3 regions of the Cellulosimicrobium protaetiae genome follow, and region 3 is predicted to be linked to each of the others. Evidence: riboswitches for the same ligand, from Rfam matches in the RefSeq annotation. Region 3 holds a riboswitch; each other region holds the start of a gene.
The links. Region 3 has a riboswitch for S-adenosylmethionine ahead of FIC82_RS18915 (aminotransferase class V-fold PLP-dependent enzyme). Riboswitches for the same ligand answer to the same signal wherever they lie in the genome.
Positions count from the first base shown of each region.

Region 1: it holds a riboswitch for S-adenosylmethionine, as region 3 does, so the genes downstream of both, FIC82_RS03935 (hypothetical protein) here and FIC82_RS18915 (aminotransferase class V-fold PLP-dependent enzyme) in region 3, are expected to answer to the same signal.
Region 2: it holds a riboswitch for S-adenosylmethionine, as region 3 does, so the genes downstream of both, FIC82_RS02830 (methylenetetrahydrofolate reductase) here and FIC82_RS18915 (aminotransferase class V-fold PLP-dependent enzyme) in region 3, are expected to answer to the same signal.

Region 1 is NZ_CP052757.1:906,708-911,309, forward strand. Features, by position in the region: gene FIC82_RS20790 (hypothetical protein) at 1-1,033, shown strand, start outside; gene FIC82_RS03930 (hypothetical protein) at 1,273-2,127, shown strand; SAM riboswitch class IV at 2,139-2,254, shown strand; gene FIC82_RS03935 (hypothetical protein) at 2,321-2,926, shown strand; gene FIC82_RS03940 (nuclease-related domain-containing DEAD/DEAH box helicase) at 2,923-4,602, shown strand, end outside.
Region 2 is NZ_CP052757.1:647,248-651,849, forward strand. Features, by position in the region: gene metE (5-methyltetrahydropteroyltriglutamate--homocysteine S-methyltransferase) at 1-1,152, opposite strand, end outside; gene FIC82_RS02830 (methylenetetrahydrofolate reductase) at 1,185-2,249, opposite strand; SAM riboswitch class I at 2,344-2,446, opposite strand; gene FIC82_RS02835 (sodium/solute symporter) at 2,610-4,133, opposite strand; gene FIC82_RS02840 (heavy metal transporter) at 4,130-4,504, opposite strand.
Region 3 is NZ_CP052757.1:4,390,424-4,395,025, reverse strand. Features, by position in the region: gene FIC82_RS18930 (DUF6226 family protein) at 1-122, opposite strand, end outside; gene FIC82_RS18925 (O-succinylhomoserine sulfhydrylase) at 167-1,417, opposite strand; gene FIC82_RS18920 (rhodanese-like domain-containing protein) at 1,414-1,905, opposite strand; SAM riboswitch class I at 1,913-2,019, opposite strand; gene FIC82_RS21205 (hypothetical protein) at 2,038-2,163, shown strand; SAM riboswitch class IV at 2,208-2,323, shown strand; gene FIC82_RS18915 (aminotransferase class V-fold PLP-dependent enzyme) at 2,357-3,778, shown strand; gene FIC82_RS18910 (GNAT family N-acetyltransferase) at 3,893-4,540, shown strand.

The DNA.
Region 1 (4,602 bases), 1.1 Mb from region 3:
GATGCAGTCGATCAAGCAGGCCACCGAGCAGGGCTTCGACCTGTTCCTCACCGAGCAGCGCGACGCGCCCGGCCGCTGCACGGTCACGCTCGCGCAGTTCGACAACGAGTTCGAGGAGGTCTACACCGACCTCGACGTGCGCGAGGTCCCCCCGCTCGACCTGCGCCCGCGCGGCATGACCGCGCTGCTCGACTCCATCGGGCGCCTCGTGCAGACGACCGCGCTGCGTATCGCTCAGCTCCCCGAGGAGCAGCGGCCCGGCGCCGTGATCGTCGGCATCATGACCGACGGCCTCGAGAACGCGTCGAAGGAGTACACGCACGCCGCGATCAAGGCGCTCGTCACCGAGCGCGAGGAGCAGTTCGGCTGGACGTTCCTCTACATGGGCGCCAACCAGGACGCGATCGAGGTCGGCGCGTCGATCGGTGTGAAGCGCGAGCGGTCGCTCACGTACGACACGGCGAACGTCGACCAGGCGTACGCCGCGACGTCGCGCAGCATGGCCGCGATGCGCGGCGCCGTGTGGGCCGGCGCGGCGCCCGCTGCGGCACGCGACCAGCACGCCGCGTACACCGAGGCGGACCGCGCGGCGGCCGGTGGCTCCGCGCCTGAGCGCGCGAGCACTCCGACCGGTCGTCGCAGCCCTGCGCCCGCACCGGTGCGGCCCGCCCCGCGCGGGACGAAGGACGACCCGTTCGACGAGCGGCACCTGCTGGACCACGTGCGGTCGGTGCTCGCGTCGGGCGCGCCGACGCTCGCCGACGTGGGGACGTTCGGTGGACGCGCTGTCGTCTGGGCGACCGTGTGCGGCGTGCCGGTCTACCTCAACGCGGACTCGTCGCGCGCGGCGCTGCAGCAGCTCGTGGATGCGGCTGCGGGTGGACCTCTCCCGTGGACCGTCATCGCGAGCCAGAGTGGCCAGCTCAACAAGGTGACGTTCCGGTCCGGAGCGCGCGTGCCCGGGTTCTACTGCTACGCGCGCGAGACCCAGCCCACGGCAGGCCCGCTGGGAGGCGCCGTCGTCGCGCACTGAAGGTCCGACGCCGTGGGACGGGCCGCGAGGTGCGGCCCGTCCTGCGGTGCAGCTCCGGCTGTGGGCCGCCGAGGCGAGCCGACGCGGTCGTCGACTCTCTGCCTCAAGAGAGTCGACTACCGTGCCTCCAGAGACGACGGGTGAGTACCCGACGCACGACGTGAGCAGGGGGCTGCTTCATGGAGGATCCGCGCGCGGCGGCGAGGGCGGGACGAGTCCGGCGGCACGCACGATGGGTCGTGCCGCTCGTCGCCGCACCCGCCGTGTTCCTCGCTTGCGTCCTCGTCCTCGACGCGCTCAACCGGCACGAGCTCTACCACGGGGCGTGGGCGTTCCTCGTGCTCCTGGTGGTCGCCGTGGCGTTCCTCGGGCCGGTCGCCCTGCTCGCTGTCGCGATCGCAAAGGGCGCCAGGACATTCCGGGAGCACCGGCGCAGCCGCGGTCGGTTCTCTGCGACCGAGCGTGCCGAGATCGGCCGGCGCGACGCCGCCGCGCACGCGTGGGCGAAAGCCCAGGGCCTGCACCGGCAACTCCTCGCGCGGGAGGTTCCGCCCACGCTGCGGGTGTGGGACGTCGTCCCGTACGCGGGCGAGGAGTTCTTCTGCGACGTGCCCGCCGGGTACGCGCGCTACTACGGGACGACCGTCAGCTACACGCAGACGTCGGGGTTCTACTACGGGCGGCCGTCGTTCGTCCTCACCGGCCTTGCCGTGACGGCGATCGCCAACGCCGCCGAGCGTAGCGCCGCCCAGGCGCAGGCCCGAGAGCAGTGGCGTGAGCGCTGCGTCTCCCGGCTCGTCGTGAGCAACCACCGGCTGCTGGTCCAGGTGCATGGGCGATGGCTGTCGTTCGACTACTCCGCGATGACGGCGGTATTCCCCGAACCCGGCGGGTGGGCCCTCGTCTGCCAGTTCTCCTCGACCGAGCCGCTCTTGCTCACTGGCGACCACGCCCCTTTCGCCGCGGTGATGACCCTGTACAGGACGCACGGCGAGCAGGCGCTGAGAGATCACCCCGGTCTGGAGCCACTCCGGCCGGTGCACGGCCCGGCCAGCCCGGGGAGCGAGGTTGCTTCCGATCAGCGGGTGAGGTAGACAACTGCCCAGGTCACGAGTGACTGGCGAGACGCCCTCCGCGTGCCGGTCCGGCAACCGCGCCCCTCGCGCACGGTGCCCCAGGAGGAAGACCGGCCCTGGCCGAACGGTCAGGGAAGTGCGAGGTCGACGTCCGCCTCGGTGCGTTGCTGCGCGCCCGGGTGCCGTCGGCCCTGACCGAAGGGCTGCTCCGATGAACCCGACCCCGACCATGACCCTGTGGGTCCGTACCGACGACGCGTGCCAGCTGCTCGTGAGCGACGAGGGGCACCTCGTGTGCCCGGTCCACACCGGGCACCCGCGCCCGGTCCCGTCGCGCGGGTGCTCGTTCAACCCGTTCCTGCGTCTCTGCCACGTCTGCCTGAGCGAGCGCGTCCAGATGACGAGCCGCTTCCACATCGAGCGACGCGTTTGCGACGCGTGCCAGAAGGTCGACGCCTCGCTCGCCAAGTCGCTCGGTGCCGAACCCCTGACCGGGATCACGCAGGACCACCAGACCCTGCGGCGCATGGAGGCCTACGTCACGCTCGTCTTCCCGACGCGGTGGCGGCGCGCGCGCGAGAGCGGCCTCGGCGTCGTCGAGCTCGACACGAGCGCACCGTTCTGGGGCAGGAAGCGCGACGGCCGGGTCGAGCCCCAGCCATCCACGACGGTGCGGCACTTTGCGCGACTCGACCACTGGCGCCACCGTGGTGGTGGCGGGCCGGACTCCGTGTCCCGCCGCGCCGCGTTCCTCGCGTGGGCACGGGCCGTGCACCCCGCGAGCCCCGTGGCGGTCGCAGCGGGTGAAATCCCGTGACGCGCGAGACCGCAGGTCGTCAGGCCCGTGACGTCGTCGGCACGGTGCGGTACGAACGGCACATGCCGCTCGCGTTCCCGCCCGACCCGACGTTCCCCGACGACGGCGGCGCCGAGCGCGCCGTGTGGGACGCTCTGCGCGAACAGCTTCCCGACGACGTCGTGCTGTTCCACGGGGTGCACGTGCAGGAGGACGAGCAGGAGTACGAGATCGACGTGCTCGTCGCCTGGCCAGGGGTCGGGCTCGCCGCGATCGAGGTCAAGGGCGGGCACGTCGACCGGGTCGACGGCACCTGGTTCCAGGGCAACGGTCCCCGGCGGCACCGCATCGACCCGGTGCGCCAGGTCCAGGGTGCACGGCACGCGCTGCAGGCCCTGCTGCGCCGTCGCGACCTGTGGGCCGCGGAGGCGCGCACCGCGCACCTCGTGGCGTTCCCGCACCGGTACGTCCCGCGCGACTGGGAGACGGTCGACCTTCCACGGGACATGCTCGTGGACCGCGGCGACCTGGAGCGGTCGGGCGGCGTCGCCGAGCGGGTGAAGCGCGCCGTCGAGCGTCACGGCCAGGGCCATGCCGGGCTCGCGGCCGACGACGTCCCCGCCCTCGTGGACTCGCTCGCCAGCGGCTTCCCCAGCCAGGCGGAGCACCTGTCGCTCGCCCTGGAGCACGAGACGCGCCTGGAGCAGATGACCCGCGACCAGGCCCGCGTCCTCGACGCGCTCTCCGAGGTGCGCAGGATGCGGGTCGTCGGCGGCGCGGGGGCGGGCAAGACGTGGCTCGCGCTCGAGCAGGCGCGACGGCGTGCACGGGCGGGCGAGCGCGTCGCCCTGCTCTGCTACTCGCGGGGGCTCGGACGCTACCTCGAACGCGTCACCCAGACGTGGCCGGCGCGCGACCGGCCCGCCTACGTGGGACTGTTCCACGACCTGCCGCTGAGCTGGGGCGCCGAGCGCGGCGCCGACGACGACCCGGACTACTGGGAGCGGCACCTGCCGACCGAGCTCGGCCGGCTCGCGGGCGAGCGTCCGTCGACGGACCTGTTCGACGCCGTCGTCGTGGACGAGGCGCAGGACTTCGGCGACCTCTGGTGGCCGTCGCTCCTGCGGTGCCTGCGCGACCCGGACGACGGTGGGCTCTACGTCTTCCTCGACGACGCGCAACGGGTCTTCCCTCGGGGTGTCGACGTACCGCTCCAGCTCGTCCCCGTGACGCTGCGCGAGAACCTGCGCTCCACGAAGCAGATCGCCCAGGTGTTCGGCGCGCTCTCACCCGACACCCTCACCCCACGAGGGATGAACGGCCCCCGCGTGCGGATCGTCGACGTGCCCGCCGCCGCAGCCGTGGAGGCCGCCGACGACGCCGTCGAGGCGCTGCTCGACGAAGGGTGGAACCCCGGCCAGGTCGCGCTCCTGGCCACGGGACGCCGCCACCCCGCCCAGGTCAACGAGGTCACCGTCGGCGGGTACGCCGCCTACTGGGACGCGTTCTTCGCGGAGGAGGACGTGTTCTTCGGGCACGTCCTCGGGTTCAAGGGCCTCGAACGTCCCGCGGTCGTGCTGTCCGTCAACGGCGTCCGGGACGAGGCGCGAGCCCGAGAGATGCTCTACACGGGCCTGTCACGCGCCCGCTCGCTGCTCGTCGTCGTCGGCGACCGGTCGTGGATCGAGGGCGTCGGA
Region 2 (4,602 bases), 890 kb from region 3:
CGCGCCGGCACCCAGTCCCTCGACGGCGTCGACGACGTCGAGCTTCGCCGCGAGGTCCGCGCGCCACACGTTGTGCCCGTCGATCACGCCCGCGACGAGCGTCTTGCCGGCGAGGCCGGGGACGCCGCCGTCGGCGGCCGTGGGGACGGCGCCCTTGACGAGGTCGATCGCGATGGCGTCCACGTCGGTGCCCGCGAGGAGCGCAAGCCCGTCCCGGGCGGCCCCTCCGGCGGTCTCGGCACCGGCCTGGAGCGCGCCGAACGGCGCGGCGACGAGGATCGCGGGCCGCGCGTCCTGCGCCGAACCCGGGGTCGCGGCCGGGTCCGCGGACGAGTCCGGCGAAGACCCCGGGTTCGGCACGGGGCGGAGGTCGGTCGCGAGGGCGCGGTACGCCGACTCCACCGCGGCGGCGAGGTCGGCGAACGGCACGTCGACCGAGTCGGTGACGAGGATCGGCTCGTCGAGCTGCACCCACGGGGCGCCGGCGGCGGCGAGCGCGCGCAGCAGGTCGGCGTAGGCGGCGACGACGTCGTCGAGCCGGTCGAGCGGCGAGTAGCCCGCGGGGGCGTCGTCAGCCGCCTTGGAGAGCGCGAGGAACGTCACCGGCCCGACGACGACGGGCCGCGTCACGACGCCGGCCTCCTTCGCCTCGACGAACTCGCGCACGACGCGGTCGTCGACGAACCGGATCGGGGTGTCCGGGCCGATCTCGGGGACCAGGTAGTGGTAGTTCGTGTCGAACCACTTGGTCATCTCGAGCGGGGCGTCGTCACCCTGACCCCGTGCCACGGTGAAGTAGCCGGCGAGGTCGAGGCGTCCCGCCTCGTCCGGCCCGGTGCCGAGGAGCGACGCGAACCGCGACGGGACCGCCCCGAGGGAGGCGGCGACGTCGAGCACCTGGTCGTAGAAGGAGAACGAGCCGGGGACCGAGGCGTCGTCGGCGCCGAGACCGAGGTCGACGAGCCGGCGGACGGTCGCGAGGCGCAGCTCGCGGGCCGTCGCCTCGAGCTCGTCGACGCTCGTGCGCCCGGCCCAGAACGCCTCGACGGCCTTCTTGAGCTCGCGGCGGCGCCCGATGCGCGGGTAGCCGAGCACGGTGCCGGCGGGGAAACCGACCGGATTCTGGGTAGGGGAGGGTACGGAAGTGGCCATGATCGAAACCTCTTGCTGGTCCGGAGGACCGGTCAGACGGGCGTGCCGTGCGTGGCGGCGCTCGTCGTGGGCAGGGAGGTGCCGGTGACCCACGGCCCGCTGGCCAGGTCCGGGACGAGCGGGGCGGCGGCAGCGCTGGCGCTGCCCCCGGTCCCGCCCGACCCGCCGCCGAGGTGGACACCCTCGAGCAGGTCAAGAGCGGCGCGGTGCTTGTTGAACGTGTACACGTGCAGACCGGGCGTGCCCGCGTCGAGGACGCGCTGCGCGAGGTCCACGGTGTACGCGATCCCGTAGGCGTGCTGCGCCTCCGGGTCGGGCAGGGCGTCGAGCGCGTCCAGCAGGTGCTGGGGCGCGCGCACGCCCGTGAGCTCCTCGACGCGACGGAGCCGCGCGGGCTCCGTCGTGGGCAGCAGCCCGGCGAGGATGGGGATCGTCACGCCGGCCGCACGGGCCTCGGCGACGAAGTCGGTGTACGACGACGCGTCGTAGAAGAGCTGCGTGATCGCGAAGCTCGCGCCGGCCTGCTGCTTCTGCCACAGGCGGCGCACCTCCTGGCTCCGCGTGGTGCCGGCGGCGGGGTTGCCGTCGCAGAACGTCGCGACGGCGATCGTCAGCGGGCGGGCGGCGCCCCGCAGGGCGGCGGCAGGGTCGGCCGCGCAGCGCGACGCCTCGACCTCGCGCAGCAGCGCGACGAGCTCGGTCGACGACCGCACGCCGTCGGGCGCGGGCTGCCAGTCCGGCTGGTCGCGCGGCGGGTCGCCCCGCAGCGCGAGGAAGCTCCGCACGCCCTCGTCGAGGAAGTCGTTGATGACCTCCTCGACGTCCTCGCGCGACGCCCCGACGCACGTGAGGTGCGCGATCGGCAGCACAGGCGTGCCCTGGAGCAGGCGGCCGACGACCTGGCGCGCGGTCGCGCGGTCGGTGCCCGCGGCGCCGTACGTCACGGACACGAAGTCGGGGTGCGTCGCGACGAGCCGGCGTGCCGTCTCCCAGAACTTGGGCGCCGCGTCCGGGCGGCGCGGGGGCATGAGCTCGAACGAGACCGTCGGCCGTGCCGCCCCGCCGTGGGCCTGCCCGACGGCGTCCGCGACGCTCACGACGTCGCTCCGACCGGGGTGGGTGCGTGCGCGACCGCCGTCGGGCACGGGCTGCCCGGACGGTGCGCGAAGGATGCCTCTGAGACCATTAGTCGCTCCATCGACCCTGGCGTTAGCACCTTTGTCCTCGGGAGGCTTCCGTCGGCGGGTTGCTGCGGTGTCGTCGAGCCAGGACTCTCGACCGCTCTGGATGGTTGACCCGATCCTACGACCCATCCGGCATGCGGTCGAGGGTGACCGCCAGGTGAGATGTCCCGGCTCCACGACGAGATCGGCGCGCGCTGGATCTGACCAGTTCAGGGCTCCTGCGCTACAGATTTCAGGCCTTCTACGCTACAGATTTCAGGTCCCACACCGTCGTCAACGGCGCCGGAGCTCCGGCACGTGCAGGCGCCGCAGGAACCGGTCGGTGCGCAGCGGTGGTCCGTGGCGGTCGCGCAGGGACACGACGACGACGGTCGCCGTCGCGAGCGGGATGGTCCAGGCGGCGGGCTGGGCGAGCAGGGCGCGCACGACGCCGGGGACGCCGTCGACCGCCTCCCCGGCCGGGCCGGTCCCGTAGCCCGCGGCGACGAGCGCGGACGAGGCGAGCAGCGCCGTCGCGCACAGGACGGACCCGACGACCATCCCCGCGACCGCGCCGCGCGCGGTGAGGCGGCGCCACCACACGCCGAGCAGGATCACCGGCGAGAGGGCGGACGCGGCGAAGACGAACACCGTCCCGACGCTCGTCACGAGGCCCTGCGGGATGGTGACGAGCGCGAACGCCAGCGGGATGAGCGTGCACGCGACCGCCGACCAGCGGAAGGACCGCACGGTCCCGCCGAACAGGTCCTGGCTCACGACGCCCGCGAGCGCCACGACGAGCCCCGACGACGTGCCGAGGAACGCGGCGAAAGCACCCGCCACGACGAGCGCGGCGAGGAGCTCGCCACCGATCCCGGGCACGAGGCGGGTCGGCAGCGTGAGGACGACGGTGTCGGCGACGCCGGGCTCCGCGAGGTCGGGTGCGACGACCCGGGCGACGAGCCCGAGCGTGCTGGACACCATGTAGAACACGCTGATCATCACGAGCACGACGACGGTCGTGCGGCGGGCGGAGCCGCCGTCGGGCGAGGTGTAGAAGCGCACGAGGACGTGCGGCAGGCCGGTGGTCCCGAGCAGCAGCGCGAGCAGGAGCGACACGGTCGCGTACGCGTCGAGGCCGCCGGGACCGGCGTCGTGCGGGAAGACCGCCGCGGGGTCGAAGGTCACGGTGGCGCCACCCGGCTCGAACGCGCCGCCCAGCGCCATGAGCACGAACACGAGGGGCAGCGCGAGCGCGGTGAGCTTGACCCAGAACTGGAACGCCTGGACGAACGTGATGGAGCGCATGCCGCCGGCCGCGACGACCGCGCTCACGACGACCGCGATCCCGACCGACCCGACCCACGGCGGGACGGGCGCGACGCTCGTGATGACGAGCGCCGCGCCGTGGAGCTGCGGCACGACGTAGAGCCACCCGATGACGAGCACGAGCACGCTCGTCACGCGGCGCGCGACGACGGAGTCGAGCCGGGCGTGGACGAAGTCGGGGATCGTGTACGCGCCGCTGCGGCGCAGCGGGCCGGCGACGAACAGCAGGACGAGCAGGTACCCGGCCGCGTACCCGACGGGGAACCAGAACGCCTCGGCACCCGAGAGCAGCACGAGGCCCGAGAGGCCGAGGAACGTGCCGGCGGACAGGTACTCGCCGCTGATCGCGGACGCGTTCCACACCGGACGGACGGTGCGCGACGCGACGAAGAAGTCGCTCGTGGTGCGCGAGATGCGCAGGCCGTAGAACCCGATGAGGCCGGTCGCGAGCAGGAGCAGCCCGATCGCGACGAGGGGCAGCGCGCTCACGAGCCACCGCCCTCGTCCGGGCCGCCGGACCCTTCGGCGAGCGCGCGGTACCGGCGCTCGTTGCGGGCGGCCGTGACCGCGAACACGACCGCGAACGCGAGGATCACCGGGTAGAAGCCGTAGGCGTGCACGAGCCACGGCAGGGGGACGCCGAGGACCACGACCGCGTCCAGCGCGGGCACGGCGCTCATCGTCACGGTGAGCAGCGCGACGACCGCGAGGAACGAGACCACGCACGCGAGCCCGAGCCGGAGCTGGGCCCGCACGAGGCCGCGCGTGTAGGGAGCCGCGGCGTCGTCCGGCTCCTCGGGACGCCCCGCGGTGGCCGTGGACGTGCCCGACGACGGTGCGCCCGCCGGGACGTCGGGCACGGGACCGGCGGCGGGCAGGGGATCGGTCGACCGGACGCGCACCCGTCCGGGTCGGCGCGGGCCGGGTGCCGCCCCCCGGTCCGAGGGAGGCGCCTCGG
Region 3 (4,602 bases):
ACGGAGTAGGTGTCCTCGGGCGGCCCGTCGAGGTGGTCCCACCGTCCGCCGTACTCGAACGGGTCGCCGGCGTCGTCGTGGAAGACCTGACGCGGGAGCGGCGGGCGGACGTAGGCGGTCACGCTGTCAGGCTAGGGCGTCCTGCCGCCGTCGAGCGGGAGGGGGGTCAGGTGTTGAGGGCCTGTTCGACGTCCTCGATGATGTCGCTCGGGTCTTCCAGGCCCGCCGACAGGCGCACCGTCGTCTCCGCGATCCCGACGGCGGCGCGGCCCTCGGGGCCGAGCTTGCGGTGGGTCGTCGTGGCGGGGTGGGTGACGAGCGACTTGGCGTCGCCGAGGTTGTTCGAGATGTCGACGACCTGCAGGGCGTCGAGGAACGTGAACGCGCGCTTCTTCGCCGTCTCCGGGTCGGTGCCCTCGGGGACGGCGAGGTCGAACGTGACGACCGTTCCGCCGCCGCTCTGCTGCGACAGCGCGAGCTCGCGCTGCGGGTGCGACGCGAGGAACGGGTACCGCACGCGCCCGATCCCCGGGAGCTGCTCGAGCGCCTCCGCGACCTGCGCGGCCGCCGCGTTCTGCGCCGCGACGCGCACGGGCAGCGTCTCCAGGCCCTTGAGCAGCACCCACGCGTTGAACGCCGAGAGGGTCGGTCCGGTGTTGCGGATGAACGTCTGCACGGGACCGTTGACGTACTCCTCGGTCCCGAGGATCGCGCCGCCGAGCACGCGGCCCTGGCCGTCGATGTGCTTGGTCGCCGAGTACACGACGACGTCCGCGCCGAGCTCGAGCGGCTTCTGGAGCAGCGGCGTCGCGAAGACGTTGTCGAGCACGACCACCGCGCCCGCGGCGTGCGCGAGCTCGCTCACGCGCCGCGCGTCGACGATGTCCTGCATGGGGTTGGACGGCGTCTCGAAGAACACGACGTCCGCCGGCGTGGACAGCGCCTCCTCCCACTGGGAGAGCACGTGCCCGTCGACGTAGTCGGTCCGCACGCCCCACTTGGCGAAGATCTCGTCGAAGATGACGATGCTGGACCCGAACAGCGCGCGGGCCGCGACGATCCGCGACCCGGAACCCACGAGCGCGGCGAGCGACGTGAACACCGCGGACATGCCGGACGCCGTCGCGTAGCAGGCCTCTGCGCCCTCGAGCAGACGCAGGCGCTCCTCGAACGCGTGCACCGTCGGGTTGCCGTAGCGCGAGTAGACGAACCGGTCGAGCTCGCCCTTGAAAGCGGCCTCGGCGTCGGCGGCGCGGTCGTACGTGTAGCCCTGCGTGAGGAACAGCGCCTCGGAGGTCTCCTGGAACTCCGTGCGGTGGTGCCCGCCGCGCACGGCGAGCGTCGCGGGGCGCGCGCTCGCGGGCAGGGGCTTGCGGCCGGAGCCGCCGGGCACGCTCCCGGGCTGGGCGGCGCTCATCGGGCCGCCTCGTCGTAGGTCGTGGTGGGCAGGCCGCGGACCTTCCAGCCCTCGACGTCGCGCAGGCCCGAGAAGCCCTGCGCGCCCTCGAAGCCCTCGAGCACGTTGTACGACGGCCCGAGCCCGGCGGCCGTGGCCGCGCGCGCCGCGCCGATCGAGCGCTGGCCCGAGCGGCACAGGAACACGACGGGGCGCTCGTCGCCGGGCGTGAGGCCCGCCTCGACGAGCTGGTCCACGAAGCGCGGGTTGGGCCCGGCCGGGGTCACCCACTCGTCGAACACGACGCCGCGGCCGAGGTCCGTCGCGTCGGGCACGCCGATGGTGCGCCACTCGCCCTCGGTGCGGACGTCGACGAGGACCGCGCGCTCGTCGTTCGTCAGCAGGTCCCACGCCTGCTGCGGGGTGATGTCGCCGGCGTAGCCGACGGCGGGTCGGGCGTCGGGCAGTGCCGCCCCGGTTGCCGACGTCTGCTGGGACTGGTCGCTCATGAGTCCTCCTCCATCGATCGTGGCAGTAGCACCCTGCGCCCGACCGCCTCGCGACGGACCGGGGGGTTGCTGCGGCGTCGACGTGCCACGTCACTCGGCCGCTCCGGATGGTTGCTCGGGATCGTACGCCACGTGTCCGACGCGCGAAACGTCCGTCTCGCCGAGCAGCCCCTGGGCAGGGTGCCCGACGCGATCGGCGAGTCCGGGTGGCGCCTCGACGTGCCCGTGGACTGCGTCCCGCCATCCGAGACGCCCTGACCACCGGTTGACACGGCGCGTCCCCGCGCACATCCTGGGACGCAGGTCATGAGTGCCAGCGTGAAACCCCGGTTTGCTGGCCGGCAACCCTCCTCTCGCGGCGGGGTGCCCCGGGTGACGACCAGGCCGCACGCCGACCGGCGGGTGGCAAGCGCGGGGAGGTTCTCCCCGGACGACCCTGGAGGACTGTGCCATGACTGCTCTCGCGGACGTCGAGTGTTCGGCCCCTGACCTGGCGGAGATCGCTGCCGCGCCCGCCCTCCTGCCTGTCGTCGGCGCGGACACGCTCGTGCCGCTCGTCGACGGCCGCAGCGTCCCGTACGCGAACCTCGACGTCGCGGCCTCGGCCCCGGCGCTGCGCTCCGTCGCGGACCGCGTGACCGAGGTGCTGCCGCTCTACGCGAGCGTGCACCGCGGCGCGGGCTACCTGTCGCAGGTCTCGACGGCGCTCTACGAGGCGTCGCGCCGCACGATCGGCGCGTTCGTCGGCGCGCGCGAGGACGACGTCACGGTCGTCACACGCAACACGACCGACTCGCTCAACCTGCTCGCGGGCTGCGTCCCGGCGAACGCGGACGGGACGCCTGGTCGTGTGCTCGTCCTCGACGTCGAGCACCACGCGAACCTGCTGCCGTGGCAGCGCGCGGGCGGCGCGACGGTCCTCGCGGGCGGCGCGTCCGTCGCGGAGACGCTGTCCGGCCTGCGCACCGAGCTCGCGCGCTTTCCCTACGCCCTGGTCGCGGTGACCGGCGCGTCGAACGTCACGGGCGAGTCGCTGCCCGTCGCGGACGTCGTGCGGATCGCGCACGACGCCGGGGCGCGCGTCGTCCTCGACGGCGCCCAGCTCGTCCCGCACCGCGGGTTCTCGCTCGCCGACTCCGGCGTCGACTACGTCGCGTTCTCCGGCCACAAGACGTACGCGCCGTTCGGCGCGGGCGCGCTCGTGGGCCGTCGCGACTGGCTCGACGCGGGCACGCCCTACCTCGCCGGCGGCGGTGCGGTGCGGCAGGTATCCGTCACCGGCACGCAGTGGCAGACGGCGCCCGCGCGCCACGAGGCCGGGTCGCCCAACGTGGTGGGTGCCGCGGCGCTCGCGGCGGCGTGCGACGCGCTCGCGACGCTCGACCCGGCCGACCTCCACGCGCACGAGGCGACGCTGCGCGCGGCGCTCGTCGCCGGGCTGGAGGCGGTCCCGAGTGTGCGGGTCGTGCGGGTCTGGGAGGACGCGGTCGACCCGGTCGGGGTCGTCACGTTTTCCGTCGAGGGTCACGACCCGGGCCTCGTCGCCGCGTACCTCTCCGCCGAGCACGGAATCGGCGTGCGCGACGGCCGCTTCTGCGCCCACCCGCTGCTCGCGCGCCTCGGGTACGACGCGGGCGCGATCCGCGCGTCCGTCGGCGTCGGGACGACGGGTGCGGACGTCGTCCGGCTCGTCGAGGCCGTGCGGTCGTACGTGGAGCACGGCCCTGCGACGCGGTACGAGGTCGTCGACGGCTGCTGGGCCGTGGCCGACGACCCGCGCCCGGTGCCCGTGGGGTCCGGTCTCGAGGGACTCTTCGCGACCGCCGCGGCGGGCTTCCTCGCCGACGCCGCGGGGTGCGGCCCCGCCGTCTGACCTGGCGCCGGCGGGACCGCCGGGACAGCCGTTCACCGGGCCGTCGACAAGCGTTGTCCACGACGTCGCCGGACCCTCTTGGCGGCGTCGTCCGCGTGTGCTCTGATATGCGCTGTGCTGCACGACGTCGTCCTCTCGGGGCACGGATTCCGCCTGGAACCGCTGGCCCTGGAGCACGCTGAGACACTGGCCGGCCTCGTCGACGAGGCGATGTGGTCAGGCATGAGCATCCCCATGCCCTTCGGGGTCGCGGGGATGGCCGAGCTCGTGGCCGCGACGCGCGCCGCGCCCGACCTGACGGGCTTCGTCGTGCGCGCCGCAGGGACTGACGGCGGCGCCGGCGAGGTGCTCGGGAGCACCGCCTTCCGCGACCTGTCGCTCGTCGACCGCCGCGTCGAGGTCGGCCGGACGTTCTACGCCCGCTCGACGTGGGGGAGCCTCGTCAACCCCGTGACCAAGTGGCTGCTCCTGCGGCACGCGTTCGAGACGTGGGACGTGCACCGCGTGGGCTTCCGCGTCGACACGCGCAACACGCGCTCGCTCGGGGCGATGCGACGCCTCGGCGCGTACGAGGAGGGCGTCATGCGCGGCCACCGCACCGCGCCCGACGGGACGCGCGCCGACTCCGTGATGTTCTCGATCCTCGCGCCCGAGTGGCCGACCGTCGAGGTCGGGCTGCTGGAGCGGATCAACACGCCGCGCGTCGTGCCCGTGCTCGCCCCGGCGCACCCGGTCGTCCCGCTGCCGCTCGCCGCGTCGTAGTCACGGCGCCCGACGCTCCGGACCCAACCCTCCGTCCCGGACGCACCGAGGGCCCCGCCGGA